DNA from 3 places in the Comamonas sp. GB3 AK4-5 genome. Region 1 is predicted to be linked to each of the others. Evidence: riboswitches for the same ligand, from Rfam matches in the RefSeq annotation. Region 1 holds a riboswitch; each other region holds the start of a gene.
The links. Region 1 has a riboswitch for cobalamin ahead of ACA027_RS17640 (TonB-dependent receptor). Riboswitches for the same ligand answer to the same signal wherever they lie in the genome.
Positions count from the first base shown of each region.

Region 2: another riboswitch for cobalamin. It lies ahead of ACA027_RS16210 (TonB-dependent receptor domain-containing protein); the one in region 1 lies ahead of ACA027_RS17640 (TonB-dependent receptor).
Region 3: another riboswitch for cobalamin. It lies ahead of ACA027_RS15010 (TonB-dependent receptor domain-containing protein); the one in region 1 lies ahead of ACA027_RS17640 (TonB-dependent receptor).

Region 1 covers NZ_CP166730.1:3,928,619-3,939,131, forward strand. Annotated here, with positions in the region: gene cobN (cobaltochelatase subunit CobN) at 1-756, opposite strand, end outside; gene cobW (cobalamin biosynthesis protein CobW) at 953-1,999, opposite strand; gene ACA027_RS17630 (cobalamin biosynthesis protein CbiX) at 2,003-2,914, opposite strand; gene ACA027_RS17635 (ABC transporter substrate-binding protein) at 2,911-3,927, opposite strand; gene ACA027_RS17640 (TonB-dependent receptor) at 3,960-6,101, opposite strand; cobalamin riboswitch at 6,242-6,512, opposite strand; gene ACA027_RS17645 (ABC transporter ATP-binding protein) at 6,598-7,386, opposite strand; gene ACA027_RS17650 (FecCD family ABC transporter permease) at 7,383-8,465, opposite strand; gene ACA027_RS17655 (ABC transporter substrate-binding protein) at 8,462-9,487, opposite strand; gene ACA027_RS17660 (TonB-dependent receptor) at 9,571-10,513, opposite strand, start outside.
Region 2 covers NZ_CP166730.1:3,584,513-3,595,025, forward strand. Annotated here, with positions in the region: gene ACA027_RS16200 (hypothetical protein) at 1-386, opposite strand, end outside; gene ACA027_RS16205 (ABC transporter substrate-binding protein) at 383-1,300, opposite strand; gene ACA027_RS16210 (TonB-dependent receptor domain-containing protein) at 1,285-3,177, opposite strand; cobalamin riboswitch at 3,242-3,471, opposite strand; gene ACA027_RS16215 (bacteriohemerythrin) at 3,678-4,214, opposite strand; gene ACA027_RS16220 (methyl-accepting chemotaxis protein) at 4,218-5,843, opposite strand; gene ACA027_RS16225 (hypothetical protein) at 6,090-6,278, shown strand; partial or broken gene ACA027_RS16230 (sodium:proline symporter) at 6,352-6,849, opposite strand; gene ACA027_RS16235 (CidA/LrgA family protein) at 7,317-7,691, shown strand; gene ACA027_RS16240 (LrgB family protein) at 7,688-8,416, shown strand; gene ACA027_RS16245 (DMT family transporter) at 8,956-9,897, opposite strand; gene ACA027_RS16250 (LysR family transcriptional regulator) at 9,984-10,513, shown strand, end outside.
Region 3 covers NZ_CP166730.1:3,314,938-3,325,450, forward strand. Annotated here, with positions in the region: gene ACA027_RS15005 (cobyrinate a,c-diamide synthase) at 1-1,093, opposite strand, end outside; gene ACA027_RS15010 (TonB-dependent receptor domain-containing protein) at 1,144-3,003, opposite strand; cobalamin riboswitch at 3,073-3,313, opposite strand; gene ACA027_RS15015 (DUF904 domain-containing protein) at 3,502-3,717, shown strand; gene ACA027_RS15020 (cell division protein ZapA) at 3,714-4,133, shown strand; gene ACA027_RS15025 (EAL domain-containing protein) at 4,325-6,832, opposite strand; gene ACA027_RS15030 (HD-GYP domain-containing protein) at 6,829-8,118, opposite strand; gene ACA027_RS15035 (hypothetical protein) at 8,083-8,217, shown strand; gene ACA027_RS15040 (sulfite exporter TauE/SafE family protein) at 8,299-9,036, opposite strand; gene hemN (oxygen-independent coproporphyrinogen III oxidase) at 9,040-10,422, opposite strand.

The sequences.
Region 1 (10,513 bases):
CAGCGGCAGCGGGTTCAGGCCCTGGGCCAGCAAGGCCTGGGCCATGGCATCGAAGGCCTCGGTGTTGGCCGCCAGCAGATGCGAGCGATAGAACACCAGCATCACCACGGGTGCGCCCGGCGTCCAGCGGGACTGCAGATCGTCCAGGCCGGGAAGATGCGTGGCGCCGCCTTGTACCCCGCCTTGCACCCAATCCAGCGGCACATGCACGGCCACCGGCGGCAGCAGGCGCACGGGCGCCCCCTCTACCGCCCTGCCCAGGCCCCAGGCCGCGGCCATGCGCAAGAATTCGCGCGCATTGCCCAGGCCGCCCGCACGCAGGTATTGCCACAGCGCCCGGCTTTGCTCGGGCGCCAGCGTGCCCCTGGCCAACAGCTCGGCGTCTTCCTGGCTGTCGCCCGAGAACAGCGCCAGCTTCTGGCCTTTTTGCAGGGCAAGCTTGCGCAGCTGCTCTATGCCATAAGGCCAGCCCGACTCGGCGCCCAGGTGGTCGACGATGACGGTCTTGGCGTGCTGCAAGACCTCGTCGATGTACAGATCCAGCGAGGCGTTCTGGCGCAGATGCAGCAGATTCGCCAGGCGCAGCGAAGGAGCGTCAGGCTCGGCCTGCTGCCAGATACGGTAGGCATCGGCCAGCAGGGACAGCGTGGTGTCGGCCGAACTCAGCACCACGATCTCGGCCGGGGTCTGATCGAGGCGGTTGATGATGCTGTCGTCTTCGACAAAGCCACCGGGGCGGGTGCTGAGCAGGTGCATGCTTCAATAATAAGAGCTGTTGATGCTCTAGGGATAAGCGTTAGAGGCCGATTTTCCTTGTGAGGGCACGAGGCTCCCCCTCACCCCTGCCCTCTCCCGCAAGCGGGAGAGGGGGCGCAGACAGCGTGGTTTTTCTCCCTCGCCCGCCTGGGCGGGAGAGGGTTGGGGTGAGGGTGGAGGGATGCGTCACCAGGCTTCAAGCCGCAGCGTGCGCCAACTCCTGCTGCAGCACCTCGGCATTCAAACCCTTGCCAATAAACACCAGACGCGTTGCGGCCTTCTCATCCTCACGCCAGGCGCGGTCGAAGTAAGCGTCAAAGCGGCGGCCCACGCCCTGCACCAGCAGACGCATCTTCTTGCCCGGCAGGGCCACAAAGCCCTTGACGCGCAGCACCGCGTGCTTTTGCACAATGGCTTGCAGCGCCTGCATCAAACGGTCGCGGTCCACGGCGCCCAGGTCGATGAACAGCGAGTCGAATTCATCGTGGTCATGGTCTTCGTCATGGTCGTGGTTGGAGTGGCGCGCATCGATATGCAGCTCGGCCGCACGCTGCTGGCCCAGCAACACCGACAGGGGCACGCTGCCCTGCACGGCTTCGATCATCTTCACCTCGGCCGGCACCTCTTCGGCCACCAAGGCGCGCACCTGGGCCAGTTGCTCGGGCGTGACCAAGTCGGCCTTGGACAGCACCACCAGGTCGGCGGCCGAGAGCTGGTCTTCAAACAGCTCGTGCAGGCTGGCGTCATGGTCGAGGTTGGGATCGTCCTTGCGCTGGACGTCCACGGCATGGGGGTCATGGGCAAACTGGCCGGCGGCAGTGGCGGGGGTATCGACCACGGTGACCACGGAATCCACGGTGAACACGCTGGCAATCTCGGGCCACTGGAAGGCCTGAACCAGGGGCTTGGGCAGGGCCAGACCGCTGGTTTCGATCAGCAGCACATCGATGTCCGCGCGGCGCTCGGCCAGGGCCTTCATCACCGGGAAGAACTCCTCCTGCACCGTGCAGCACATGCAGCCATTGGCCAGCTCATAGATCTGCCCTGCCTGGCCCCCCTCTTCTGCGCAGCCTATGGCGCAGGTCTTGAGGATTTCGCCATCAATGCCCAGCTCGCCAAACTCGTTGACGATGACGGCCACACGCAGACCCTTGGCCTGCTCCAGGATATGGCGCATCAGCGTGGTCTTGCCGCTGCCGAGAAAGCCGGTGACGATGGTGGCGGGGATTTTGGTGGTTTGCATGGATCAAGCTCCTGAAGAGGTTTCGCGAGGAATCGGGGAAAGCGGTGGGGAAGATGTGGCGGATGCGGGATCGGTTTCTGTAGGCTGACCCGGCAGGCCATGCACACACAGCCTGCCATCAACCTCACCGTGCAGCACATGGCGGCTGAGCACGGTCTGCATCTCGCCTGCGTCGGTGATGGGCCCATACCAGGCGCCTTGGGGGTAGACAATCATCAGCGGGCCGTGGTTGCAGGGGTATTGGCAGCTGGTCTGCAGCAGCATGAGGCGCTTTTTGAGCTGTGGATTCTCGCGCACCACGCGCGCCAAATCCGGCCACAGCTGCACCGCCCCCTTGGCCGCACAGCGCGGCCCCATGCACCACAGCACATGGTGGCTGTGCTCCGGCACGCTGGACCAGCCCTTGGGGTCATGCTCCCAGGCATCGTCGCCCACCACGGCGGGCACATCGGCCGTATCGGGTGCAGACAGCAGCTGCCGCACCGTGCCTGCCAGCGTCTCGGCCAATTGGGGGGCCTCGGGCAGCGGGGGCGCAAAAATCAGCCTTGGGGTGCTTTCATGTTCACCACGCCCGACACGTCCAGCGCGCCAGCGCATGATGAGCTTGTGCATCCAGCGGCGCAGTGCGGGCTCGTCGGGCACCATGACCGGCACGATGACCACGGTGTGCGCGGCCTGGCAGGCGTCCAGGGCCTCGGGCAAGGCCGGCTGGTAACGGTCCACAAAGGCAGGCTGCACCACGATCTGCGTCCAGGTCGGCTCCATGCCCTGTGCCTGCATACCGGCCTGCAAGCTGGCATGCACATGCTCTGCCAGCAGCGCCAACTCGGCCTCGCTGGCGGCATAGACCGCACCACGTCCGAGCAGGATGACGGCCAGCGAATTCGAATGCGGAGGAGAGAGGACGGTGTTCAACGCTCGGCCTCCTGGTTGAAGTGCACAGCGTTGACGGTGATCTGCCGCTCGGGATGCAGCGCGGCCGCCAGCCGCTGCGCCGTCTCCACATTGCGCGGACCGGGCGTGGCCTCGGCATAGCTCATCACAAAAAAGCGGCGATGGCGAATCGCACTCACCGCTTCCAGCTCTTTTTTCTGCAGCAAAAAGTCAATCTTTCCCTGTGCATTGGGTGTGCCGTAGTCCACGATGATGATCCACTCGGGGTTGCGGTCGATCACATCTTCCCAGTTGCCCTTGGGCCAGTTATTGGCCAGGTCGGCAAAGATGTTGCTGGCGCCGGCCTCATCCATCATGGCCTGGGGCATGCCAAAGCGGCCCACGGTGGTGGGGAGTTTCTCGCCGCTGTCAAAGACAAAGACGCGGGGGCGCTGCGCCACACCCTGCATCTGCTGCCTCAGCTGCTGCAGCGCTGCGCGCAGCGGCGCCATGCGCGCCTCGGCCTGCGGCCGGATGCCAAAGATGCTGGCCACGTTCTCCATGTCCTGAAAGCCATCGTCCAACGCCACGCGCTCGCGCTGCTGTACGCGAATGCAGGACTCGGACAGCACATAGGACGCCACACCATGCTCGGCCAGGCGCTCGGGGGTGACGCCGCCCGGGCGAAAGCCGTAGCCCCAGCCGGCAAAAACAAAGTCGGCGTTCACGCCCAGCAGGCTCTCCATATTCATGCCCTGGGCCGACAGATTGGGCACCCGTTCCAGCCAAGGCGAGAGCTGTGGGCTGATGGTTTTTTGCGACGAGATACCGCCATAGCCTGCCAGCTTCTCGCCCAAACCAAGGAACAGAAACATCTCTGCAATATTCACATCATGTGTGACGGCGCGCTGGGGCACGCGGTCATAGCGTGCGGGCTGGCCGCACACATCGATGACCACGGGAGGATCATGCCGCTGAACATGGGCCTGCTCGCCTGCAGGCTGCTGCGCCTGCTGCTCGCCGCACCCGGCTGCGAGTACAGCCAGGGGCAGCATGCAGGCTTGAAACCAAAATCTGCGCATGCCCATCAGAAACGCAGCTGCGCCATCAGCTCCACGCTGCGGCTGGTGCCCAGAATCCACTGGGTGTTGTAGGCCGAGGTGGCATAAACGCGGTTGGTGAGGTTGCGACCAATCAGACTCAGCGTGGTCTTGGGGTTCACATTCCAGCTCACCACCGCATCCACCAGGGTGTAGGCAGGCAGGCGCTTGGCATCGCTGTTGGCGTTGTCGCCAAAGCGCTGGCCCACATGGCGCAGGCCCAGCGAGGTGCGCCAATCACCCATGCGGTAATGGCCCCACAAATTGGCCGTGACCTTGGGCACATTGGAGGGACGGTTGCCGGCGCGGTTGGCGCCTCCTGCCTCGATCAACTCGTCAAATTTGGCGCGGGTATAGGCCGCATTGGCTTCCAGGCGGAAGGCCGGGGTCACATTGAAGGCACCCGCCAGTTCCAGCCCATTCGAGGACTGCTTGCCGCCCTGAATCGACAGGGCCGAATTGTTCGGGTCGCGCGTGATGATGTCGTTCTTGGTGATCTGGAACAGCGCCGCCGTCCATTCACCACGGCCTGCTGCCAGTTGCTGCTTGAAGCCCAGCTCCTGCTGGCGGCCCTTGCTCAGCGTAAAGCCCGTCTGCGACTCTGCAAGAGACAACAGGCTGGTGACAGGATCATGCCCAGTGCTCATTTGCGCATAGACGCTGGACGCTTCGTCCAGCTTATAGGTCGCACCCAGACGCCATGAGGTGCCGTTCAAGTCTTTGTCAAAACCCGTATTGGCAGGCAAGTTCCGGCGCGAGAACTCATACCAGTCGCGCCGTATGCCGCCCATGAGCAGCCATTGCGCATTGATCTTCCAGGCATCTTCTATGAACAGCGCGTTCTGGCGCAGCGTAGAGTCCATGCGCGGCGTATAGGCGTTGGCGCTGATCCAGGAGCCCGGCACGGGATCGAACGCCGACACATTGGAAGTGCCGGTGTACGGCGAGTTGTTGCTGTTGCGGAAGTTGGTGTGAGACACATCCCAGCCCAGTGCCACCTGGTGGGCGCCGGCCTTCCAGTCCAACGCCATGCGATTGCCGTTTTGCTGCAGCGCATGACCAATCTCCAGATAGTCCGAGCGCGCCACCGTCCCTGCCAAGGGATCGTACTTATAAGCTTCAATGTTCTTCCAATGCCGGTCAGAACTGAAGTGGTAAAGCTCGTTGCGCAGGCTCAGTGCTTCATTGACCTGCCAACTGGCCTTGGCCTTGAAGCGCCGGTCACGGTAGTGAATATCGCTGTCCTCGGAGTTATAGCCCTGGTCCTTCAGCTCCCGCGCCAGGCGGCCATCCACCACCGGGGTGCCGTAGTAACGCGAAGGTGCCTGGCTGCTGATATCGGCCGTCAAATCGAAGGTGAGATCGCTGCGTGGCTGCCAGCGCAACGCACTCATCAGCTTGGCGCTCTTGCTGTCGTCAAAGGGGCGCGAACCATCGCTGCTGGCGCCATAGGCATCCACACGGTAGCTCAGGGTGTCGCTGATGGCACCGGTGCTGCCCACACCCACACGGGCCGTGCCGTGGTTGCCGCCGGTGAGCATGAGCTCGGTGGAGCGCTCGCGGCTGGGTTGCTTGCGGATGGCATTGACCGTGGCGCCCATGGTACCGCTGCCATACATCAACGAGGCCGGGCCGCGCAGCACCTCCAGGCGCTCATAGCCCCAGGTGTCCGAGGGATAGTTGATCGTGCCCGAGCCCACGCCCAGCATGATGCCGTCCTCGGCCACACCCACCGAATTCACGCCGGCAAAGCCACGACTGGAAAACGACAGCCCGCCATTGCCCGGCGAGCCAGCAGCCGTCAGGCCCACGGTGCGGGTCACCGCATCTACCGTGCCCCGGTCGGCGCGTTCTTCCATTTGCTCGGCCGACACGCCGCTGACACTGGCGGGCAGGTCCAGCACACGCACATCCACATGCGAGGCCGATGTGGCAGGACGGTTGGTGTCCAGGGCCGCTTCGACCTGGCGGGCCTCCTGCACCGTCACCTCGGGCAGAGCTTGCTGGGCCAGCACGGCTGCTGGCCACAGCAGCGCCAGTTGCAGCGCTGCGCTGCCGGTGCAAAGGGAAAAAGGAGGGGCCTTGCCGGAGAACGTAGAAGCGGCGAGAAGAGTTTGTGTATTGCGCATTTCAAAAAAGGCTGGAACCGCCTGATGGGAAAGCTGCGCAGACAAAGGCTTCGCCGGGGACGGCAATGCGCTCTGGAATTCCGGCCGCCATCCGCACCCCGCAGACAGTTATAGCAAGCGCCAGTCGCTGGGCGACGGCGCGCTGTGGCGTTTCTACAGGCCGGTCTCCGGGCTCACAGGCAGCGCATCACTGCGCCTTCTCACTCCGCCTTCCCGGGTGGCTCGCACACATGTTTTTGTGAGCAAACCGGCCCAGTGGCCGCAAGCGCGTGAAGCGACTTGCATGGGGTGTTTTCCTGCATACCGTTGCGGGGGCAGCCAAGGCATGGCGGTCTCAGAACATGTTCTCAAACCGGACCTTGTTCCCGTTTCACTTGCTGCAAAGCAAGCACCTGCTAAAACAACGTGTCCCTAAGGGCACGGGGCAGGAGTCTATCAGCCGATCCCGCGACCTGCCGGGGCAACCGTTGCGGGCCGAGGTCATTACCAGGGCCGGTTACAGCAGCGCTTGCGGCACATACTCGATCAAGAGCTTGCCCGTGCGCGGGCTGGTGCTGACCAGAGCGCGCACGCCGTAGACCTGGGCAATGGTGTCCGCCGTCAGCACCTGGGCTGGTGTGCCCTGGGCCACCAGGGCGCCGCCTTGCAACAGGTAAAGGCGGTCGCAGTAGTGTGCTGCCATCTGCAGCTCGTGCAGCGCGGCCAGCGTGGTCAGGCCCAGGCTGCGTATCAGATTCATCAGCTCGAACTGGTGGCGCACATCCAGGTGGTTGGTGGGCTCGTCCAGCACCAGCATGGGAGCCTGCTGGGCCAGGGCGCGGGCCATGAGCACGCGCTGCTTTTCTCCGCCGGAAAGCGTGGAAAACATGCGTTGGGCGAGGCTCTGCGCGTCCACGCGCTGCAAGGCCTGCGCGACGATGTCCAAATCCTCTTGGCTGTCGCGCGCCCATGCGGCCTGGTGGGGGATACGGCCCATCAACACCACGTCCTGCACGCTGAGGGCGAACTCGCTGCCGTTCTCCTGGGCCAGCACGGCCATGGCGCGCGCATTCTCGCGGGCACTGCTGCGCCAGACATCACGCCCCTCTAGCAGCACGCTGCCACTGGCAGGCTGGAGGATGCGGTAGATCATGCGCAGCAACGTGGATTTGCCACTGCCGTTGGGGCCCAGCAGACCCACAAACTCACCCCGGCCCACATGCAGGCTGACATCGCGCACGATATGGGCCGCCGCCGCCTGCCAGTGCAGGCCCTGGGCCTGCAGTTGCATGTCTAACTCGCTCATAGGCCCAGACCTTTGCTGCTGTTTTTGCGGCACAGCATCCAGACAAAAAATGGGCCCCCCAGCAGCGAGGTGATGACGCCCACCGGCACCTCGGCCGGCGCAAAGCTGATGCGCGAAACAACATCCACCCAGACCAGAAAGATGGCACCCAGCAGCGCTGCCACGGGCAGCACGCGCCGGTGCTCGGCACCCACCAGCATGCGGGTGATGTGGGGCACCATCAGGCCGACAAAACCGATGGGGCCGGTGAGCGCCACCAGCACACCGGTGACCATGGAGACCAACACAAACAGCCAGCGCCGCGTGCGCGTGGTGTCCACACCCAGCGTGGCCGCGCTTTCCTCGCCGGCCAGCAAGGCATTGAGAGCGCGCGCCTGCCCCAGCAACAAACCCATGCCCAGCAGCAGCAGGGCCGCAGGCAGGCCCAGATCATCCCAGCGTGTGCCGGCCAGGCTGCCCAAAGTCCATGTCAACACGGAGTTGGCGAGCTCGCGCTGGCCCGAGGTCAGCACCATCAGGCTGGTAACGCCGCCCAGGCAATAGGCCACGGCCACCCCGCCCAGAATCAGGCGCGAAGCCAGCAACTGCCCCTGGACATGGGCCAGCAGATAGACCGCCGTACAAGCCGTCAGCGCACCCGCAAAAGCCCCCAGTGGCAAGGCCAGATCGCCCGCAAACGCCAGCACGCCGAAGGCCAGCACAGCGACCGCCCCCACCGAGGCGCCCGAAGACACGCCCAGCAAATAGGGATCGGCCAGCGGGTTGCGCACCATGGCCTGCATGGCCACGCCCACCAGGGCCAGGCCGGCCCCAGCCAGGGCCGCCAGCAGCACGCGCGGCAGCCGTATGCGCCAGACGATTTGGTATTGGGACAGACTCCAGTCACCGGGCGGCAGCTCCAGGCCCAGCCGCAGCCCCAGCTCCTGGGCAGCGATATGCCAGGCCTGCTGCGGCGCGATGCGCACAGGGCCCAGGGTGATGGCCAGCGTCAGCGACAAGGCCAGCAGAGCCAGCAGGGCCAACAGCCAGTAGCGCAGGCGGCGGCGCTGCAGCGCGAAGTGCAAGCTGCTCATACTCATGGCTGCGCCACCCGCTCAGGGTGCAAGGCCTGGGCGATGCGGCGCACGGCCTGCACATTGCGAGGACCGGGCGTGGCCTCGGCAAAGTCCAGCAGCACAAAGCGCTGCTCGCGTATGGCCTTGAGATGGGAGAGCTCGGGCTTGCGCAGCAGAAATTCTTTTTTGCCCCCGGGCGTGGGCCTGTCGTTGTCGACGATGACGATCCAGTCCGGATCGCGGTCAACCACATCCTCCCAGTTGCCGCGCATCCAGCTGCTGCCCAGATCGTCAAAGATGTTGCTGCCGCCTGCAGCCTCGATCATGGCCTGGGGCATGGCGTAGCGGCCTGTGGTCACGGGAATGTCGGTGCCGCTGTCAAACACAAACACCTTGGGCCACTGCGTAATGCCTTGCAGGGCCTGGGCCAGGACCCGCAGCTCGGCGCGCTGCCCATCGACCAGATCCTGGGCACGCTCGGCAATGCCGAAGATACGGCCCAGGTTGAGCAGGTCGTCAAACGTGTCCTCCAGCGATACGCGCTCGCGCTGGATCTTGCGTATGCAGGATTCACTGAGCACGTAGCTGGCAATGCCCAGCTCGGCCAGGCTGGCAGGCGTGATCTGGCCTTCGCGAAAGCCATAGGACCAGCCGCTGAAGACAAAATCCGGCTGGGCATGGATCAGTGTTTCCAGGTTCATGTCCTGGCTGGACAGATCGGGGACCTGGGCCAGCTGGGCACGCATCTCCGGCGGCAGCCGACTCAGGTCACGCAGGCCCCCATAGCCCACCAGGCGATCGCCCAGGCCCAGGGCCAGAAACATCTCGGTGATGTTGATGCCATGGGTGACTGCGCGCTGGGGTATGCGCTCGTAGAGCACGGGCTGGCCACAGACCTGGAGGCGCAGTGGCGCGCGCGCTGCGGCCACCGCTGGGTCTGCGGGTGCAGCCGTCTCCAAGGCCTGCGCCGCTGGTTTTTCGCAGCCCGCAAGCCCCAGGGCCGCAGCACAGAGCAAAACGGGGCGTAGCAAAGACAGGAGCTGCATGCGCGCGTACTTTCTAGGTTTCACGGTGTTTTCCATCTGAATTCAAGTCCACATACGCACTAACAGCTATGGTTTTACTGCACTCAGAAGGTGAACTGCGCGCTCAGATCCACACGCCTTCCCTCACCAGGGTAGGCCTGGGCAGCTGCGGCATTCGACACCGCCGAATAGGTGTAGAGCTTGTCCGTGAGATTGCGCAGGCTGAGACGGTAGGTGGTGCCGGGCTTGGGCCGCCAGCTCAGCGCCGCATCCCAGACGGTGTAGCCTGCGCTGCTGGCGGTGTTGACATCATTCGCATAGCGCTGGCCCACGGCTCGCGCCCCCAACGAGGCCTGCCAACGGCCCCAGCGGCTGTCCGTGCTGTAGTGGGCCCAGAGATTGGCCATATGGCGCGGCACATTCAAAGGCCGCTTGCCTGCAAAGTCCACACCATCCTTGAGCAGCTCGTCGTACTGGGCATCGACCAAGGCGTAGTTGCCCTCCAGCCGCCAGTTCGGGCTCAGACGCAGCACGGCGCTGAGTTCCAGACCCTGAGACGATTGCTTGCCACCTTGAACCGATTTGGTTTTGTCGTACGTGTCTTGCGTGACGATGTCGGTTTTTTCAATGCGATAGGCTGCCGCAGTCCACTCGCCCCGTCCTTGCGCAAACTGCTGCTTGAGCCCCACCTCAAGCTGGCGTGCCTTGGTCAGCTTGTACCGGCTGTTAGCGAGATTCAGTGTGGCGATATTGCCCACCGGGTCATGACCCTGGGAGACCTGGCCGTAAACACTGGTGGCGGCGTCGAGCTTGTAGGTCAGCCCCAGGCGCCAGGCCGTGCCGCCCAAGGTGGTGTCAAACGATGAGGCCCCCAGCAGATCGCGGCGCGACATATCGGTCAGATCGCGGCGTATGCCGGCCAGCAGCAGCCACTGTGGGCTCAGCGTCCAGGCATCTTCGGCGTAGAAGTCATGCGTGGTGGTGGTGGTCTGAAAACGATCCACCATGGGGCTTGGACTGTCCCAAGGGCCATGGGGAGAGCTGTCC
Region 2 (10,513 bases), 340 kb from region 1:
TCCACACGCACCATGCAGCGAATGGCTTTTTTGGCGGCCGACCGACATTGGTGCAGCTGGGGCACGGGCGCGCTGCCGCGCGGCAGCACAAAGGCGTGCAGACGCTCGCCGGCTTGCGCGCGGTAGTAGCCCAACCGATCTTTCAACCAGTCCAGATCGCTTTCCTCCACCGCCAGCTTGCCGCGAATCGAGCCATTGATGTGAAAGGCCAGCGGCTGCAGCCGGTCCAGATCGGCCAACAGATCGGCGTATTCCGGCGGCGTGGCGGCCAGTGCGCTGCCAATCAGGGCGCAGAGCTCGTCGGTGGTGACTTCGAAGTCACACAGATAGGAGGTCTCGCAGATAAAGGGGTAGCACACCTCGTCGAGGATGGGGCTGGGCTTCATATCGGGTCTTTCCATGCAGCGGGCATGACCGCGGCAGTCTGTGGCATCTGCAGGCAGCGTGCCAGCACCGCGGCCGCCACGTCCAGGCGTGGGCCAGGTCGGGTCACGGCGCGGCTTTCCGCCTGACTCAGACGGCAGACCTGGCCGGTGCGCACGGCGCGCAGCTTGGCCCAACCCGGGCGCTGGGCCAGCTCTCGCGCCGTGGCGCCATGGGTTTGAATGATCAGGTCCGGATCGGCCTTGAGCACAAACTCCGGCGCCAGACGCGGAAACGGCCGGTCACTGACTGGCACGATGTTCTGCACCTCCAGCAACGCAAGCAGCTGCCCCATGAAGGAGCCGGGTGCGGCAGCAAACAATGCGGCATCCACCTCCAGATACACACGTGGAGCCGGGCGCCCCTGGCGATCCTGCTGGCTGCGCTGCACCACCTGCATCATTCTTTGCTGCAGCAGCTGCCACAGCGCCTCGCCTCTTTGCTGCTGCAGCACGCTGTCCACCTGCAGCAGCATGGCCCTCACCTCGGGCAGGGTGCTGGCATCCGCCACCACCACGCGCAGGCCAGCGGCCTCCAACCGCCGCTGTGCAGGCGGCACCCGCCCCATGAACACCACATCGGGGCGCAGCTGGATGATGCGTTCGATATCAGGCTCCCAGGTACGCCCCAGCTGAGGCAGATGGCGCACAGCCGGGGGATCTTCGGAAAACACATCCACCCCCACCAGCCGCCCGCAGGCCCCCAGCGCACACACGGCCTCTGTGAGCGAGGGCAGCAAAGAAACAATGCGCTGCGGCGCGGGAATGGGGGCTGGCAGCGGCGCAGGATCGGCCACCGCCCAGCCCGCCACGGCGCACAGCAAGGCGGCAGTGGCCTGGCGCAGGGTACGCAGGCAGGGGTTTAGTGCGGCGTCCATTTCAAACTGACAAAGAAGGTGCGGCCTGCGCTGGCGTAGCCCTTGCTGGGGGCATAGTCCTTGTCTGCCACATTGTTCAGACGAGCCAGCAAGCGCCAGTCCCGGCTCAATGCACGCTCGGCATACAAGTTCACCAGACCATAGCCGGGCAACTGCTGCGTGTTCTCGGCATCGACTTGGCGCTGGCTGTACAGCTGGGCTTCACTGCCCAGGGTCCAACCGGCCAGCTGTGTGTCTGCATAGAGCTTGAGCATGCGCTTGGAGCGGTAAGGCAGCAGCTTGTCGTTCTCCTGATTCTTGGGCTGCATGAAGTCCAGCGAGCCGCCCATATTCCAGCCTGCCACCCGGGTCGAGCCGGACAGTGTCAGACCCGTCAGCTCCACCTTTTCCCAGTTGCGATAGCAGTTGCAGGCTGCAGAACCGCTCCATTCATAGGTGATCTGGTCCCGGATCTTGTTGCGGTAGACCACGGCCGACAACTTGTTCTGGCCTTGCTCGAAATGCAGGCCGGTTTCAATGTTACGGCTGCTTTCCGGGCGAAGATCAGGCGAAGACTGGCCTGTGAAACGCTCATACAGCGTGGGAGTCCGAAAGGCTGTGCCTGCCGAAGCCACCCAGCGCAGGCTGTCGTTGATCTGCAGCCCATAGCCCACGCCTCCGGTGGTCTTGCTCTTCTGGTCGCGCACATCATCGTGGCGCATATGGGCATTGAAGCTGTGCGCCCCGGTTTGCCAGCCCCAGCCCAAGGCAATGGCGTTTTGCACGCGCTTGCTATCTGTATTCACAAGAGAGGAATAAGGTGAGAGCGAGTAATCTGTCTTCAGACGGTCTTCCGTACGCTCATAGTCCACGTTGAAGCGGTGCCCGCCCAATGTCCAGATGTTCTGCCACAGCAGGCCTGCGCTGCGGCCCTCGGCCGATTCCGGGGCGCTGGTGTGGCGGTCGGTGTCCATGCCGGTGTGCGAGAGCTGCACCACGCTGCGATAGCTGCCCGTCCACTGGGCTGCCCACTTCACGCTGGCCGTGGTGGTTTTGACAATGTCGAAATCATCAAATGGCGCGGGGCTTTGATCGTATTGGGCCTTGAGACGGTTGTAGCGCAAGCTGCCGTCCAGAGTGTGGATGCCGGTCTTGTAGCCCAGGTTCAGCCCCACCGAGCTGTTGGAATATCCGTCTTTATCGGGATTGGGCGCCCATTGATTACCCGGATTCACATCCCAGCCATCGCTGCGCTCATCCGCCAGATTCAGTGCATAGCTCAGGCCATTGACGCCACCGGAAATCCCTGCGGCAGCCTTGCTGCTCTTGTGGGTGCCATAGCCCAGCTCCACATAGGGCACGGGCGCACCTTCCTTGCCTTTGCGGGTGAAGATTTGAATCACACCACCCATGGCATCCGAGCCATAAATGGCAGCGGCAGGGCCGCGCAGCACTTCAATGCGTTCGATCTGCGCCAGCGGCAACGTCGCCCACACAGCGCCGCCTTGCATTTCCTGCGTGCCAAATCGCACACCATCCACAAACACCACGGCATGCTGATTGCTCATGCCGCGCAAATACACGCTGGTGGCTTGCCCGGGCCCGCCACTGCGGTTGATTTGCACGCCAGGAACCCGCGCCAGCACATCGGCCACACCAACCGCGCCAGAGCGTTCAATCTCTGCACTGTCGATCACGGTCATATCGGCCGTCACGCTTTCCAAAGACTGGGGCATGCGTGCGGCCGTCACCACGGTTTCGGACAGTCGCGACGCCGAAGCGGTTTGCGCCAGCACGCCGGCGCTGCACAAGGCCATGACGGCGCCCGCCACAGCAGCCAGAGGACAACGCACACGGGCGCACAGGCCTTCCGCGGAGAATTGCTTGAAGTTTTGCATCAATGAATCAAAGGTTGGCACCGGCGTCCCCGCCCGTGCAGCTTGCACCACCAGCCGCCTGCGGACAGGTGCTGAACCTTTTGGCCGGTATCCAGACTGGCGCACCCGCTGCCTCGGCCTTCCCAGAGCGCCAGGCTCCAGTGGCGGGAAAAGAGACAGGGTGGTCTTGCGACCGGTGCGCTCACTGTTGCGGGGGCAGTACATGCTGTGCAGGCTGCAAGGCCTGCATCCATGTTTCCCGTTTAACCACAGCGCCAGAACAGCGCCGTGAGCACCAAAGGCCGGCATTGTACGAAGCCTGGCTTACAGCCCGCTTGTGTGAGAGCTCCCTCACATGCTGCACCGCTTGCACTGTGCCGTGCCTCGCAAGGAGGCAGAAAAGAGCACCGTCCCGCCGGCAAGAAAATGGGCCCGCACCGCGCAAGCTGTCCCATGTAAAAAGCGCCTGCAGGGCTTGCAGGCGCTTGCGGGGCAAAGGCCCGATGCATCCCTCCGCAGGCCTAGCCCCGAGGCTTGCTGGCAGGCAAGGCCGGCGGCTGCGCCGCGCTGAGGGCGGGGACTGCCGGGGCGTGCCGGGCGATGGCTGCGGTGCTGCTGCCCGCAACCCGGGCCGCAGCGCTCTTTCGGGCCTGCTCGCGCGCCTGGCGGCGTTGAAAGCGCAGCAGCTCCTTGTCGTTGCGGCGGATATGCAGCGACAGCCAGTCGCGCAGCACGCTCGACAGCTGGGCCGCCACGGTGATGCTGCCGGCCTGCAGCTTTTTCTCCAGGCTCCACAGCTGGTCCATGAAATGCTGGTGGCCTATCTTGTGGTTGTCCAGATCCGGAAAACCCATCTGCGCCATGATGTGCTCCTCATTGCGCAGATGCTCCTGGGTGCTGACGATCACCCTGTGCAAAATGGTTTCCACCACAGCCCGGCCCTGGCCTTCGCTGGTGGCGGTGTGCAACTCGTTGACCAGCTCCACCAGCAGGCGGTGGTCTGCGTCGATGGGGCCGCCATCGATCACCATGTCATCGGCCCATGCAAAGTAAGCCATGGATCAGGCCTCCAGTGCCGGCAGCGCCTGTCGCGCGGCCAGTGCAGGCTGGGCATAGGTCAGCGTGGTTGCCGTGCCCTTGAACACGCTGACGGCCTGCACCAGCGCCTGGGCCTGAGCCTCCAGCGACTGGGCTGCGGCGGCCGATTCCTCCACCAGGGCCGCGTTGGACTGGGTGACCTGGTCCATCTGCATCATGGCCTGGTTGATCTGCTCGATGCCATGGGTCTGGTCTTCGCTGGCCTCGCTGATCTCGTTCATGATGTCCGCCACGCGGCGCACGCTGACCACGATTTCGTCCATGGTACTGCCGGCTTTTTCCACCAGCGTGCAGCCGTTGCCGACGTTGTTGACCGACTCGTCGATCAGGCCCTTGATTTCCTTGGCGGCCTCGGCTGAGCGGCCGGCCAGGGAGCGCACCTCGGAGGCCACCACGGCAAAGCCCCGGCCCTGCTCGCCTGCGCGGGCCGCTTCCACGGCGGCGTTCAGCGCCAGGATATTGGTCTGGAAGGCAATGCCGTCAATGATGCCGATGATGTCGGCGATCTTGCGCGACGAGGTGTTGATGGCTTCCATGGTGTGCACCACTTCGCCCACCACCTGGCCACCGCGCACGGCGACCTTGGAGGCGGTTTCGGCCAGCTCGGCAGCCTGGCGGCCGTTGGCGAAGTTCTGGCTCACGGTGCCGGCCAGCTCCTGCATGGCGGCCGTGGTTTCTTCCAGCGCACTGGCCTGCTCCTCGGTGCGGCCCGACAAATCCAGGTTGCCGGTGGCAATTTGCGAGGTGGCCGTGGCAATCGCATCGCTGCCGTTACGCACCTCGCCCACGATGTCCGAAAGGCTGTGGTTCATGGTCTGCAAGGCCATCAGCAGCTGACCGGTTTCATCCTGGCTGCGCACGGTGATGCGGCTGCCCAGATCACCTGCGGCCACGGCCTGGGCCACTTGCACGGCTTCACCCAGCGGCCGGGTGATGGCGCGGGTGATGCGCCAGGCCAGGAACAGGCCCAGCCACATGGCTGAAAAACCAATACCCGCCACCCACAGGCGAGCGGACTGGGTGTCGTCCACCGCCTTGTGGCCGGCATCCACCACCAGCTGCTTTTCGATCACGGCCAGGGCATCGGCGTTTTGCTGCACCTGCCCCAGCTGCACCAGGGTGGTGCCCAGCAGCTCCTGGCGGGCCGCATCATCCTGGCCGGCGTCCAGCAGCTCGTAAAAGCGCTTTTGCGATTCCACATACAGGCCGCGCGCGGCCTCGGCCTTTTTCAGCAGATCGCGTGCTTCGGGGCGCTTGATCTGCTCATTGAGCAGATTGAACGCAGCCACAAAGCGCTCGCGGCCCTGTGTGATCTCGGTACGCAAGACCTGACGCTCGGCCGGCGCGCTGACCAGCTGCTGCACCGTGCGCCGGGCATTGGCCAGGGCAATGGTGCTGAGGGTATTGGCCGCTTCGGTCTTGACCCATTCCACATCGATGATGTCGCGCGTGGTGTGGCCCACGCTGGTCAAGCGCACCACGGACACCACGAGGATGATGAACATCAAGACATTGATGGTGAAAAAGGCCAAGCCCAGCTTGGCGCCAATACGCAGGCTGCCACCTGCGGTGAATGAGGGAAGAGGCATGGAAAAGAGAAGAAGGGAACAAGCCAAAAAATGCCCCACTGTCTAGCAGCGGGCGTCAAACATCTATTGATACACCAAGTAACAACTTATCACGCCTGACTTACCGCAAGCTTTACGCGAATTCCCCTCCCCCAAGGCGCAGCGGCCACGCAAGCCCATTGCGCCGCCACGCCCGCAAGGCCCCAGCACCCACGGCGGCCACACAGCCTTTGCAAGCTTCACGTAAGCATGCACTACCATGCAGGCATGCAATCTTTATTCGCTTCTCCCATTTCTCTTCGCTGGCTGCGCCGTGGCGCCCTCACCCTGGCCGCTGGCCTGTGCCTGGCACTGACGGCCTGCGGCGGCACCATGGCCTCCAATGCGGGCAGCAGCTCGGGCAGCGGCATCACGGTGTTTGGCGACATCGACGCCAACGCCTCACGCACCCGCTGACAACGCCCCGCCCATAAAAAATGCCCCGCCAGGCAAGGCCTGCGGGGCATGGGCACACGGCGAAAGCGCTGGCTTATCCGCCGTGGGCAGCGATGTCGCGCTCCACTTCGGCGTGGATGGCCTGCACCCGTGCAGAGGGGCCCTTGCCCAACAGGCTCACCAGCACAATGGCCAGGCTGGACAGTGCAAAGCCCGGCACGATCTCATACAGCTTGAACCACTGGTATTGCTGCCACACCAGCACGGTGACGGCACCCACCACCATGCCGGCCAAGGCGCCATTGCGCGTCATGCGCGGCCACAGCAGCGACAGCAGCACCAGCGGGCCAAAGGCCGCACCAAAACCGGCCCAGGCATTGCTGACCATGGACAGCACCTTGCTGTCCGGATCCTGGGCAATGGCGATGGCCACCACCGCCACCGCCACCGCAAACACCATGGCCCGGCCGAACCAGACCAGCTCTTGCTGGCTGGCCTGCTTGCGCAAAAAGGTTTTGTAGATGTCTTGCGTCAACGCACTGGAGCACACCAGCAGCTGGCAGGACAGGGTGCTCATCACCGCAGCCAGCAAGATGCCGGCCACACTGGTTGCAGCCCGAGCGCTACAGACAGCGCTGGTGCATGGCACGGGCGAAACCGGGCATTCTAGTTGCCTGCGCCAACCGCCCCGGCGCAGCCCGGCCTGGCCACCCGCTGCTGCGGCCCGCACCGCCATGTGGGCACTCACCTGCACCCGACACACAGGCCGCCGAAAGCTTCCCATACCTAAAAATCTAGGCATTTACCCTGAGTCTTCCCCACAGCTTGCTTGCACAACCCTGTGGACAAGTCGTTCCCGCCGCGTGCAAAGCAGATGTAAGCAATTGATTTTATTGAACCCTTATTAAGCTGCCCAGAAAGCAGGCAGGGCGCACAGGCTTGCGGGCTCGCCCAGCCTGCCGCCGCCATCACGCCTAGACTGCACGCCTGCGCGGCCATGGGCTCTCAACAGATGCTCGCCGCCGTACCGATTGTTCTTCTGGATGGAGTGTGGAGCGCATGTTGCAGGCCTTGCTGGTGCTTTTCGTTTTTCAGTGGCTGGGCCAGATGCTGGTCACCGCCCTGGCGCTGCCGTTTCCCGGTGCCCTGGCCGGCACCTTGCTGCTCTTGCTGGCCCTGCTGTGGAAGAACACGCTGCCGGCCTGGCTGGAGCAGACCGGCCATTTCCTGCTGCAAAACATGATGCTGCTGTTCATTCCCACCATCGCCGGGGTGATACTGCACTTTGACCGCCTCTCGCGCGAATGGCTGCCCTTTGTGGCTTCTTGCGTGCTGGGCGCCTTGCTCACGCTGGCCGCCACCGCTCTGACCTTCAAATGGATGATGGGCCGCGAACGCGCCCGCCACGGCAATGCCGCGGAGGACCAGGCATGAACGAGGCCCTTTACCTCAGCCTGAACCGCACCCTGGTCAGCATGCAGGCCGGCCCCCTGCCCTGGCTGATTCTGACCATTGCCTGCTATCTGGCCGCCGTCTGGCTGTACAAGCGCAGCGGCCAGCAGCCCTGGCTGATTCCCGTGTTCACCGCCGTGCCGGTGATTGTCTGCGTGCTGCTGCTCACCGGCACGCCCTATGCCATCTACCAGCAGGGCACGGCTTGGCTCAGCCTGCTGGTGGGCCCGGCCACCGTGGCCCTGGCCCTGCCGCTGTATGCCCAGCGCGCGCGCATTCGCCGGCTGTGGCGGCCGATTGCCGTCTCGCTGACGGTGGGCTGCATCGTGGCCCTGCTGTCGGCCGTGGGCATTGCCTGGGTGCTCGGGGGATCGATGGAAAGCATCGTCTCGCTGGCGCCCAAGTCGGCCACCATCCCCATCGCCCTGCCGCTGGCGGAGCGCTTTGGCGGCCTGCCCTCGTTGGCCGCCGTGGCCGTGGCCATCACCGGCATTGCCGGCACCATTCTGGCGCCCTGGCTGCTGCGCCGCCTGCACTGCACCGACCCCGCCGTGGAAGGCTTTGCCCTGGGCTTGACGGCCCACGCCATAGGCACGGCCCGCAGCATTCAGATCCACCCCACGGCCGGCGCCTTTTCAGCCCTGGCCATGGGGCTCAACGGTGTGGCCACCGCCGTCGCCATGCCGCTGCTGATGGCTTTGCTGTAAATCCTCTTTTGTTCTTTGCCAAGTCTTCGACTTGGTGGGTGAATCGTTTCGAGGCGCCCATACAGCGCTTCATGCTTTGTTGCTCGCCCTTGCCGTATTAAGAGCATGCTTACGGTCTCTACGCAGGCGCGTTGGAGCGCAATCGGGATGAGTTCGAAGTGATGAGGCGCAGCTTGCACCCGTGTGCAAGCAAGCTTCAGCGCGAAGAAATCGCCCGATTTCGCTCCAACCCTTCGGGCCAGTGCCTTTGCGGGCGGTCTACGTCGTTGCGAATCCTCGCAATAGCGCGGCTATTGCTGCGGTATCGCGCCTTGTATCCCATCCCGCAAAGACACTGGCGCGCCGCGAGGAGATCGTAAGCACGCTCTTCACTGTCTGCGGGCGAGACGCCGCGCCTGAAGCGCTGTCTGGGCGTTGCGGAGGGCGATCCGGCGCCCTCTCGTCTTCTCTGGCCCGCTCCGGCCAACCATCGTCAGTCGCTTCGCTCCCAGAACAGGAGCTGCTAAAGCTTATCTACTCTCCGCTCCAGCCTGTTTTTTCTAGTTTTGCCCAGCCCTGCGCCGCCAGCCCCAGACTGCGCCCAGGATCAGGGCCATGCCCAGCCATTGCGCAGTCGTGGGCCAGGTGCCAAACCACAGCAGGTCCACCAGCAAGGCCATGGCCGGGTAGATAAAGGACAGGCCGGCAATGGCCTGGGCCGGCAGGCGCTGGAAAGCGGCATACATCAGCGTGTACATGCAGGCCGTGTGCACCAGGCCCAGCACCAGCACCGCCGTCCAGGCCCGGGCGTTGAACACCGGCGCCCCGCCCCAAAGCCACACCGGCCCTGCCAGCACCAGCGCACCCAGGCCCATTTGCAGCATGGCAATTTGTGCCGCAGGAATGCGCTGCAGGCGCTGGGTGAGCAGCGTGGCCACCGCATACAGGCTGGCGGCCAGCAGCGCCAGGGCCACTCCGGGCCAGGTGGTGCTAGCAGTCTGGCCGCCCTCCAGGCCGCTGCTCAGCGCCACGCCCAGCAGGGCCAGGCCCAGCCAGGGCAGGCGGCGCAGCGGCAAGGCCTGCCCCAGAAACAGCGCCGCCAGCACCAGCAGCACAAAGGGCTGCACGTGATAGACCACAGTGGCCACGGCAATGCTGCTGTAGCCATAGGCGCTGAACAAGGCGATCCAGTTGCACACCAGGGCCACCCCGCCCAGGCCCAGCCAGCCCCATTCTCGGCGCGTGGGCGCCACCCACTGGCGTGCACACACCACCCAGACCGCCAGGCCCAACCCTCCCAGCAGGCAGCGCAGCCACACCACCCACAGCGCAGGCAGCCCACTTTCCACCACCAACAAACCGATGGTGCCGGACAGTGCCATGGCCAGCACCATGCGCCAGCTACCGCCTTGGAGGGCTGGCGGTGAGGCCGCGGCTACCGGCATGGATGGAGGTAAAGCGGTGCTGCGGTCTGCAGCGTCATGGGAATGCAATGTCGTCATGCCCCTAGCGTCGTTCATTGCGCGCAGCGCATCAATTCATCGCTATTCAATTTACTATTGCACGCCATTCAACAGTAAAGCGGTTTATGCGCAACGAACACGCCCTGGTGCCCGAGATGCTGGTGTTTGCCACCGTGGTGGAGCTGCGTGGTTTTGCCGCCGCCGCACGCCGGCTGGAGCTGACCACCTCGGCCGTCAGCCGCAGCGTGGGCCGGCTGGAGGCACATTGGGGCGCCAAGCTGCTGCACCGCACCACCCGCTCCGTCTCGCTGACCGAGCTGGGCGCCGAGGTCTATGTCGGCTGCGCCCGTATGGCCCAGCTGGCGCGTGAGGTGCACGCCACCGCCGGCCACTATGGCGACACCCCGCGCGGCAGGGTGAGGATGACGGCGCCCGAGGTGTTTGGCGAGACCTGGCTGGCACCGCAGCTGCCTGCCTTTCGCACACGCTGGCCGGAGGTGGAGCTGTCGGTCCAGCTGACGGACCGCATGGTGGACCTGACGGAAGAAGGCCTGGACCTGGGCATACGCCTCACCACGGCGGCACAGCTGCCGCCCGGCATGGTGGCGCGGGCCCTGTGCCAGGTGCGCTATATCGCCGTGGCCTCGCCCGAATG
Region 3 (10,513 bases), 610 kb from region 1:
GGATGCCCCACAGCGGCTGGGCCTGGCCATCCACATCGCTCATCTGCTGGCCCAGCGCCAGCATGCCGCCGCATTCGGCCCACACGGGCTTACCCGCCGCCACATGGGCTTGCAGATCGGCCTGCAGGCTGCGGTTGGCCGCCAGTGCAGCCGCATGCAGCTCGGGGTAGCCACCGGGCAGCCATAGCGCATCGCAGGGCGGTAGGCCTTCACCTGCCAACGGCGAGAAGAACGCCAGATTGGCCCCCATGGCTACCAGACAATCCAGATTGGCCGGGTAGATAAAGCTGAAAGCGGCATCGCTGGCCACGGCAATGGTGCGGCCCCGCAACCAGGGCTGGGGCGCCTCCAGGGCGGCGGTCGGGGCTGGAAACTCCACGCTAAAGCGCAGCCAGTCTTCCCAGCCCATTTGACCCAGCGGGGTCTCTGCCAATTGGTCTGCCGCAGTGTTCAGGCGGGCCATGGCATCGGGCAGCTCGTGCGCGGCCACCAGGCCCAGATGACGCTCGGGCAGCAATGGCCCATTCTTGCCCTGGCCCAGGGGTGGCAAGGCGCCCAGCCACAGCGCGGGCGTGCGCAAGCTGGTCTGCAGCATATGCGCATGCATGGTGCTGGCCACGCGGTTGGCCAGCACGCCGGCCCAGGGCACACCCGTCTGGTATTGCTGCATGCCCAGCACCAGGGCACCAAAGCTGCCGGCCATGGCCGAGGCATCGACCACCAGCAACACCGGTATGCCCAGCTGCTCGGCCAGATCGGCTGCTGTGGGGCTGCCATCGAACAAGCCCATCACGCCTTCGATGAGGATGACATCGGCCTCGCCGGCCGCCGCGTGCAGGCGGGCGCGGACCTCGTCCATGCCCACCATCCAGCCGTCCAGGTTGTGCACGGGCGCGCCACTGGCCAACTGGTGCCAATAGGGATCGAGAAAGTCCGGCCCGCACTTGAACACGCGCACCCGGCGGCCCTGTCGGGTATGCCAGCGCGCCAGGGCCGCCGTGACGGTGGTCTTGCCCTGGCCGGAGGCCGGTGCGGCAATCAGCAGGGCTACGCAGTGGTGGACTGGGGCAGAAGCAGAGGTCGTGTGTGGCATGCGAACTTTCTCAGGCATTGCAGGTGGGCTGTTCGGGCATCCGTATGGCCCTAGTGGGGCATCCACTTGAGGCCCACCCAGAAGGTGCGGCCCGGCGTGGCGTAGTCCTGGGCCAAGGTGTAGTCCTTGTCCATCAGGTTGTCGACGCGCGCGGTGAGCGTGAAGTCCCTGGCGATTTGCCGGGACGCGGACAGGTTGAACAAGGTGTAGCCGGCCAGCGTCATCACCTTGTCATCCTTGCCGTTATAGCGGCGGCTGGCCGCCTGCATTTCGGCTCCCAGGGTCCAGCCTTGCACAGCAGCATCCACGCCCAGGGTGGCAAAGCGGCGTGAGCGGCGCTCCAGCAGCTTGCCAGTCTCTTCGTTCTTGGGGTTTTGAAAATCCACCGAGCCATACCACTTCAGCATGCCGGTGCGATAGGCGCCAGCGATGGTAATGCCCTGCAGCAAGGCGCGATCCACATTCACATAACAGGACGGCATGCCGCAACTGCCCAGCCCCTTTTGGTAGGACACCAGGTTCTTGAGCTTGTTGTGGTAGAGCGTGATGCCCAGGTGATTGCCCTGCTGCGCCCAGCGCAGGCCGATTTCCTTGTTCAAGCTCTCTTCAGGCGCCAATGTAGAGTCGCCATAGGCCGAGAAACGCTGGTACAAGCTGGGCACACGAAAGCCGGTCGAGGCGGAAGCCGTAGCCCGCCACTGGGGGGCGAAATCCCAGCCATAACCAATGCCGCCCGTGTTCTTGCGACCAAAGTCACTGTCATCGTCACTGCGGGCATTGAGCTGCACGGTATGGTTGCCATATTTGGCGCCATAGCCTACGGCGATGCCTGTCTGATCGCGTTCCTTGCGGTTGGTGTTTTTCAGCCCTGTGTTCTCCAGCGCATCTTCACGCCGCTCCAGCGCCAGGCTCAGCGTCCCCTGCCCCAGTTTCCATTCGTTTTGCAACAGCAAGGTGCGCAGCCGGGTTTCCGCCTCATAAAGGCTGGTGCCCGTGGTCTGGTAGCGGTTGGTGGACTCGCTCACGGACAGACGTGTGCGGTAGCCCTCTGTCCACTGGGCCGCCCATGTCAAGCCATAGGCATCGAACTCACGGATCGCCCGATCGTCCTGGATTGATTTGGTGGCGTCATAGCCCGCATCGGATTTACTGGTCAGCGCCGTCAGATCCAAGCGGTGAACCTTGCTCAGCTGCAGACCCACGCGCGCATTGGCGGATTTGCGGGTGTAGCCATCACGGTCTTCGTTGTGCACCCCATTGGTCTTGGAGTCAAAGCCCTTGCTTGTCGCATAAGAAACGCCCAGTGCGTAATCCACGGCACCATGCGCACCGCTGAGGCCGGCCTCGCCCTTGCTGCTGCCGTAGGTACCGGCGCCAACCCCAATGAAAGGATGCACTCCATCTTCGCCACGTTTGGTGAAAATCTGCACTACCCCCGCCAGGGCGTCCGAGCCATACACAGCACCAGCAGCACCGCGCAGCACTTCGATACGGTCTATCAAATCAACGGGCAAGGATTCCCACTGCGCGCCACCCGAGCCGTTTTGTCCATCCACCCGAATCCCATCGATGTACACCGCCGTGTGCTGCTTGCTGGCGCCCCGCAGGTACAGACTGGTGTCGGATCCTGGACCACCATTGCGGGTGATCTGCACGCCGGGCAACTTGGCCATTACATCTTCCAGGGAGCGGCCAGCCTGCTGGTCCAGCTGATCACGGTCCACCACCGTGATGTCCGCCACCACATCGGCCAGGCGTTGCTCGCTGCGCGTGGCCGACACCACTACATCATCCAGATTGGCGGCATGCACCGTTGCTGCAGCCAGTGCCGTCAGCCCCACGGCCACGCTGGCGGCATGCGCGGCCAGCGACGAAGCAGCGCCCGCGCACTGCTGAGAAAACGAACTCATTGGAGAAATCAGAAAAGTCCGCCCGCGCCAGCCTCCCCGCCAGCAGTGGGCAACCACATGCCCTGCCAAAGCGGGCACACCTGTGTTGGCCGGTATCCGGGCTGGTCCTCCACACCATCGCCTTCCCACATGCTTGTTCAAGGCATGCAGTGGCTGTGTTGAATGGCGGGGGTGCAGCATATGCACCTAGGACTCACCGTTGCGGGGGCAGCGCAGGCTGGGCATGTGGGGGGCCCACGTCGCCGTCCTGCTTCCCGTTGAACTGCCACGCGTGAACCGCGCGACGAGCACCAACAGGGTGCGATTCTAAAGAGTGCCGGAGCCCACGCCCCACAAGCAGGGGAATGGGCTGCAAACGGGGACTACGCGCAAGCCCTCTTCAGAACTTGTAGGCGGACACCGCATTTATGCGCCTGGAACGCCGAACAGCAAGGTCTGGCATAGGAAATTCCAACTTGTTGCAGGCGCGAAAGCCTACAATCGCTACCCTCTATGTCCATGACCTCACAGCCTTCCCTGATCGAGCCGCTGGCAGAGCGTGTTGATCGCCTGCTGGTGCGGCATGCGGAGCTCCAACGCACCAATACCCTGTTGGCCGAACAAGTCGCCGCCCTGACGCAGGAGCGCGATTCGCTGCGTTCGCGCCTGCACGCGGCACGCTCCCGTGTCGACGCCCTGATTGCACGCTTGCCCGTCAACCAAGAGGGATCATGAGCCAGATCGAAGCACGCATCCTGCAGCAAGACTATCTGCTGACCTGCCCCGATGGCCAAGAAGCCCCGCTGCTGGCTGCCGTCGACCGCGTTGACGCGGAGATGGAACGCATACGCAACACTGGCAAAGTCCGCTCGCGCGAGCGTGTGGGCGTGCTGGTGGCCGTGAATCTGGCCTTTGAAAATGCAGCCCTGAGCGAGCGGGTGCAGGCATTGGAGCAAGAGCTGGACCTCAACCTCGAAAGCACGCCAACCGCCCTGCCGGCCACCGAGACCACCCACAGCGACGAGGACACGCCGGCGCTGATGACGGAGCTGCAGGCACTGCTGGCACAGCGTGAGCTGGAGCTGCTGCAGGCCCAGCATCTGATTGCACGCATGGAAGCCGCACTGGATGTAGAAAGCCAACTGCTGTAACGGCTTTGGGGATTGTCGGCACTGCGGCCAGAAGCGCAGTAAAATAACGCTGTCTGCAAGGCCGCTGCGCTTTATATTTCCTTGAACCAATGCTCCCTGAGCACGGGCTTGGTACATTGCCAGGCAAGCGTGATCGTCTCGCGTTAGATGAACCCAATGCTTGGTTGCCCTCGCCCACCTGAACCCCCGGTTCAGGATGACGGCGTAGCGGTTTTTGCAGACACCTTTCGCCCCGCCTTCCCAGGCAGCGCCGGCGAATCGGCAGAGGCTGTCGCTCCGGTCCGCATATCCCCCACATCCATTCCCGCCGTCTGCGCCCGCAGCATGGCCAGCACCGTGGCGCTTTCAACGCCTGGTGCACACAAAAAGCCCTGGTAAAAACCGCAGCCCATGCTCTGCAGCATCTCGCGCTGCGCCTGGGTTTCCACGCCCTCGGCCACGATTTCCACGTCCAGCGCCCGTCCCAGGCTGACCACGGCTTCCACAATGGCTTTGTCGCTGGCATCTTGCGGCAGGCCGCGCACAAACGACTGGTCCACTTTCAGCTTGCTGATGGGCATGCGCTTGAGATAGGCCAGATTGGAATAGCCCGTGCCGAAATCATCGATCACCAGTTGCACGCCCAGTGCCGCCAACTGCTCTATGCATTGGACGATCACCGGCTCTTTTTGCAGCAGCACGGATTCGGTCAACTCCAGCTCCAGCCAGCAGGCCGGCAGGCTGTAGGTGCTCAACAAACCAGACACGCGCACGGCGAAGTCTGGCTGCAGCAGCTCCAGCGAAGAGACATTCACCGAAATCTGGATGGCAACGCCCTGCTTGAGCCAGCGCGCAGCCTCGCGAATGGACTGCTCCAGCACCCAGGCGCCCATCTTGACGATAAAGCCCGACTCTTCCGCCAGGGGGATGAATACTGCGGGTGACACCACGCCCAGTTGCGGATCGGTCCAGCGCAGCAGGGCTTCGCAGGCCACGATGCGGCCCGTGGCCATTTCCACCTGGGGCTGATAGACCACGCGCAATGCCTCATGACTGAGCGCCTGACGCAGGGCATGCTCCATTTGCATGCGCCCCAGCAGACCGGTGGACATGGCGGGCTCGTAAAAGCCGTAATTGCCCTTGCCATTGGCCTTGACGCGGTACATGGCCGTATCGGCCTGCTTGACCAGCTCATCCAGACTGCGACCATGGTCGGGATACTGGGCCATGCCGATGCTGCACTGCACCGAGAACCCCAGTCCATCCAAGCCAAAGGGCTCACGCATCACGTCCTGGATGCGCTTGGCCACGCGCTCCGAATTGGGCATTTGGCAGTGGTGCAGGTAGAGAACGAACTCATCACCCCCCAGCCGGCACAGCACGTCGTGCGGGCGCAAACAGGATTGCAGGCGCTGCGCCACCAGCTTCAGCACGCGGTCCCCGAACTGGTGACCCAGTGAGTCGTTAATGATCTTGAACCTGTCCAGGTCCAGGAACAGAACCGCAAAGCTGCTCTCGGGCGACTCGGCAATGGCCCGCTCGACATGCTGCCCCAGAAACAGGCGGTTGGGCAGCCCGGTCAGGGCGTCGCTGAAAGCCAGTTGCTCGATCTGCTGCTGCGCGGCCTGCTGCTGGGTGAGGTCGCGCATAAAGCCCACGCTTTGCTGCAGCTTTCCATGCTCGTCCCGCGAAGCCACCCAGGACAGGCGCACGGCACACAGGCTGCCATTGGCCCGCTGCAAGGTACGGTTGCCCTCCCAGTAGCCCACATCACCCCAGGCACGTGCCACCTCTTCCTGCCAACCCTGCTCGCAGTAGTCGAAAAGCTCTGTAGCGCGCGTCCCTTCTGGAAAGCCTGCTCCCAAAAGCTGTGTGCAAGCCGGGTTGGTCTTGACAATGGCACCTTTCGCATCCGCGATGAAGATGGCATCCAGACTGCTCTCGAAGACCTGGGCTGCAACCCGCAACCCGTTTTGAATTTCGGTGGCCTGCGTGATGTCGCGAAAGGAAAAAATACGCCCTGCCGGCACACCGTGGCGCAGCAGGGGCACACTGCGCCGCTCCACCACGCGCCCATCCAGCAGCTGCAGCGCGTCGCATGTGTGCAGCTGTGGCTGCTGCCCCAACTGCTCGAGCAATTGATCGTATGCCTTGGGCTGCTGCACCTGGCTGCGCAGAAAAGCCAGCACGGCACTGTCATTGCGCTGCAGCAGCAATGCGTTGGGCATGGCCCAGATTTCCGCCAGCTTGTGGTTGAAGGCCCGAATCTGTCCGTCCGCGCTACACACCAGCATGCCGTCCGCAGCAGAGTCCAGCGTGGCGCGCAACTCAGCCAGCAGGCTTTCCAGCTCGCGCTCCGTGGCGTCCTGCTCGCTGCGGTCCATCAAGGTCCAGATCAGCCAGCCTGCGCCATGGGCATCCTGAATCTGGCGAATGCATTGCTCCACCGGTATCACCCGGCCGCTGGCATGCAGCACCTGGGTGTAGGTGACCTGCCCCTGGGCAATATCGGCCAGGTCGTTCCAGCGGTAGACATCCTGCGGCGCTGCCGCCAGATCGCGCACATGGCAGCCCTGCAGCTGCTCGCGGGGCAGGCCCACCAGTTGCTGGGCCGCGCGATTGGCATACACCACCGTCAGCGATGAGGGCGCAACCACCCAGACCGCCTCACTCATCCAGTCAAAGGCCTGGCACCAAGCCTGCAGAGGATGCGTGCTCATGACACCTCCCCTTGCTGAACCAGCAACGGAACGGCCCGCTCGAAGAAATAGCACACACGTTTGCGCGGAAGGAGATAGTCCAGCACCTCGCGCGGCAGCTGCGATGGCCGCAGGCTGCGCTTGATCACCACCCCGGGCAGCTGCGCCAAGGCCACGGGCTGTGCATCGTCTTGCGCCACATCGGCCTGGTACAGCAGCACCTGTGGCTTGAGTGGCTGCGCGCTGTCCACCGCCACCACCATGCCGTAGCGCTCATCGCTCAGTTGCACCACCGAGCCCGGGGGATACACCCCCAGCACGCGCACAAACAGCTCCACGAACTCGCGCGTGAAACCGCCGCGGCGTTGGGCAAAAAGCACGGAAAGGGCCTCGTGCGGCGTCATGGCCGAGGCCAGACCCACCGGATTGCACAGCTTGTCATAGCAGTTGGTCAGCGCCAGGATTTGCCCTTCCACCGTCAAGTCCTCCTGCAGCAGGTGCAGCGGGAACCCCGACCCATCTGCCGCCTCGTGGTGCTGGGCAATCGCCGTCAACACCCGTGCCGACAGCCCCATGCGCTGGGCATAGGCCACCGAAGCCCCCACATGCTTTTCATATTCCTGCCGCTGGCCATCCGTGAGCCCAGGCAGGTTCTCTGCACAGCGCGGATCGATATCAAGCTTGCCCACATCGTGCAGCAAAGCCGCCAGACCCAGATCCATCAAGCACGCCGCATCCAAGCCATGCGCCTTGCCGAGCAGCAGCGACAAGACCGTCACATTGATGGGGTGGGCACCTTGCCGCTCCCCCACGTTTTCGGACAACAGCCGGATGGTGGTCTGCGAGCTGTCCAGCAGCTCGGTGATGTAGTCCCCCACCAAACGCTGGCTGGTTTGCAGAGCTTGTTCGGGAGCGCTCACCACCTCATCCAACACCTTGCGGTATCCATCAGCTGCCACCGTAAAGCGTTGGTTGCACATTTGCAATGCGGCACGCTCCGTACGGACCGCGAGTGGTCCGTCTTCCTGCGGCTGACTCCGGCGGGGCGGCACGCTTTGTCCCGAAGACCTGGCCTGCATCAACAGGGGGGCAGGTATGCGCAAGGGCTGCTGCTCCGTACCGTCACCTTCTGCAATTGAAAGGGAAAGTAAAGCAGGCGATATCTCCGCATCACTTTTGGCAGGAATACAACGGATTGAGCGTATTCCCAGCGACTGCAGCGCCTGGATTTGCTCCGGGCTGCCGATGCGAAAACTGCTCACAGGAAAAGGATGGCGCAGCCAGCCGATGTCCAGCTGGATATACATGCCTATGCAGACATCCTGAATATCGATGAAAAGGGATTGCGTCACATCGTCTCCGCCACCCAAAACGGCCAGCGCATCAACCCAAACGCCTCATTATGACGACAGACAAAGCCACATTAGCTTGTAGGCACCCAACTTATCTGGTTGCCCCCATGTGATTTCACCTGCACGCCACATATGTCAGCGGCACCACTGCGAGGGCTGCACCACCACATCCATCCACAACGCCCAGACAGACACAGCCACCAGCAAGGCACCCGCCACCCGCATGCCCCAGGCCGCACGCCACTGGGGCAGCACGCTGACGCGGCGCCACAACCAAGGCCCAGCCGCCAGCCACAGCCCGGTGCCGACACCAAAGGCCAGCATGCTCACCGCCCCCAGCCACACGCTACCGGCCAAAGCAGCCACCAAAACGCCAGAGTACAGCAAGCCGCAGGGAAGCAGTGCCCACAGGCAACCGGTGAGCCAGGTGCCACCCGGCATATGCAGCCAGCGCTGCACCACCGCCCACAGCTGGCGACCGCTGCGCTCCAGCCAGGCAGGCTGGCGTGCCTGAAACAGCAGCAGCAAACCCCAAGCCAGCGCGGCCAGGTGCAGCATCACCCACAAGGGGTGCAGCGCCGTGGTGCGATCGGAAAACCACGCGACGCGCTCCATGGCATAGGCTGCCACGCCACCCAGCGCTGCATAGCCCAGCAAACGCCCGCCATGAAAGGCCAGCCAACGCGCCGAAATCCGGGACTGCCGGGCCGGCTGCACACCATCCGCATGCACGGGAATGCTGGTACGGGTGCCGGCTTCCGGCCCCAACTCCAGCCCCGTCACCGCCGCGCAAGGCGCTGCGCACATTGCAAGACAATGGGGCCCACCCACGAGCCCCATGAAAAATGCCGTCCCCAACAACGATAGCCACATGGGCTAGATGATCCGGGAAAACCGTGCCCGGGTCTTGCCAGCCTGCAAATGTCGGTCAAACACCATGGCCACTCCGCGCACAAAGAACCAGCCCTTGGAGGTCACGCGCACACCGTCGCTGCGAATCTCCACCAGACCTTGTTCTGCCTGCGGCTCCAGCAGCTCCAGCTCATTGGCAAAGTAGCTCTCGAAATTCAGCAGCCAGGCTTGGCTCATGGGCTCGAACAGCACCTCGCCCTGGCACATCAGCGCCATGATGACAGCGCGGCGCACCAGATCATCGCGGCTCAGTGCCAGACCGCGCACCACGGGCAGTTGCCCCTGGTCGAGGAAGTCGTAGTACTCCTCCAGCGTCTTGGCGTTCTGGCTGTACGTCACACCCACGCGGCCGATGGCCGACACACCCAGCGCGATCAGATCGCAATCCGGCTGCGTGCTGTAGCCCTGAAAGTTGCGGTGCAGCCGCCCCTGGCGCTTGGCGATGGCCAAGGCATCGTCCGGCAGCGCAAAGTGGTCCATGCCCACATAGACATAGCCGGCCTGCATAAAGGCATCAATGGACCGCGACAGCATGGACAGCTTGTCACCGGCTTGCGGCAGCTCTTCCGTCACGATGCGGCGCTGCGGCTTGAAGCGCTCGGGCAGATGGGCATAGGCATACAGCGCAATGCGATCAGGGCGCAAGGCAGCCACCTGCTCCAGCGTCCGGTCAAAAGACTCGGCCGTCTGGCGTGGCAACCCATAGATCAGGTCCACATTGATCGATTGAAAGCCGATGTCGCGTGCGGCCTGCACCAGCTCGAACACCTGCTCGGCAGGCTGCTCACGGTGCACGGCTTTTTGCACATCGGGATCGAAATCCTGCACACCAAAGCTCAGGCGGTTAAAGCCCAGGCGCGCCAGATGCAGCAGGCGCTCGCGTGTCACCGTGCGCGGGTCGATCTCGATCGAGTATTCCCCTACGGCCTCGAAGGAAAATTTCGCTCGAAGCATCGTCATCAGTTGCGACAACTCGCTGTCAGACAAGAACGTAGGCGTTCCGCCGCCAATGTGCAGCTGGCTGACGGCCTGCCCCTCACCGCAATGCGCCACCTGCAAAGCCACCTCTTTTTCCAGGTACTGCAGATAGGTGTGCGCACGCTCATGGTGCTTGGTGATGATCTTGTTGCAAGCGCAGTAGTAGCACAGCGATGCGCAAAACGGCACATGCACGTACAGCGACATGGGCAGCGCCTTGGCGGCCGAGTTGAGTTTGCGTTGCTGCAAGGCCAACTCGTAATCTCCAGGGCCAAAGGCTTCGATAAATCGGTCAGCTGTGGGATAGGAGGTATAACGGGGCCCAGGCACGTCATACCGACGAAGTAGCTCTGGCGTTACAGCAGTCATTGTGTGAATTCCTTGTGTGCTGGCTGCACTGTGCCCCAAGCAAGAAATGTCACACTTGACACTCATCAAGATACAAGCAAACTACACCTGC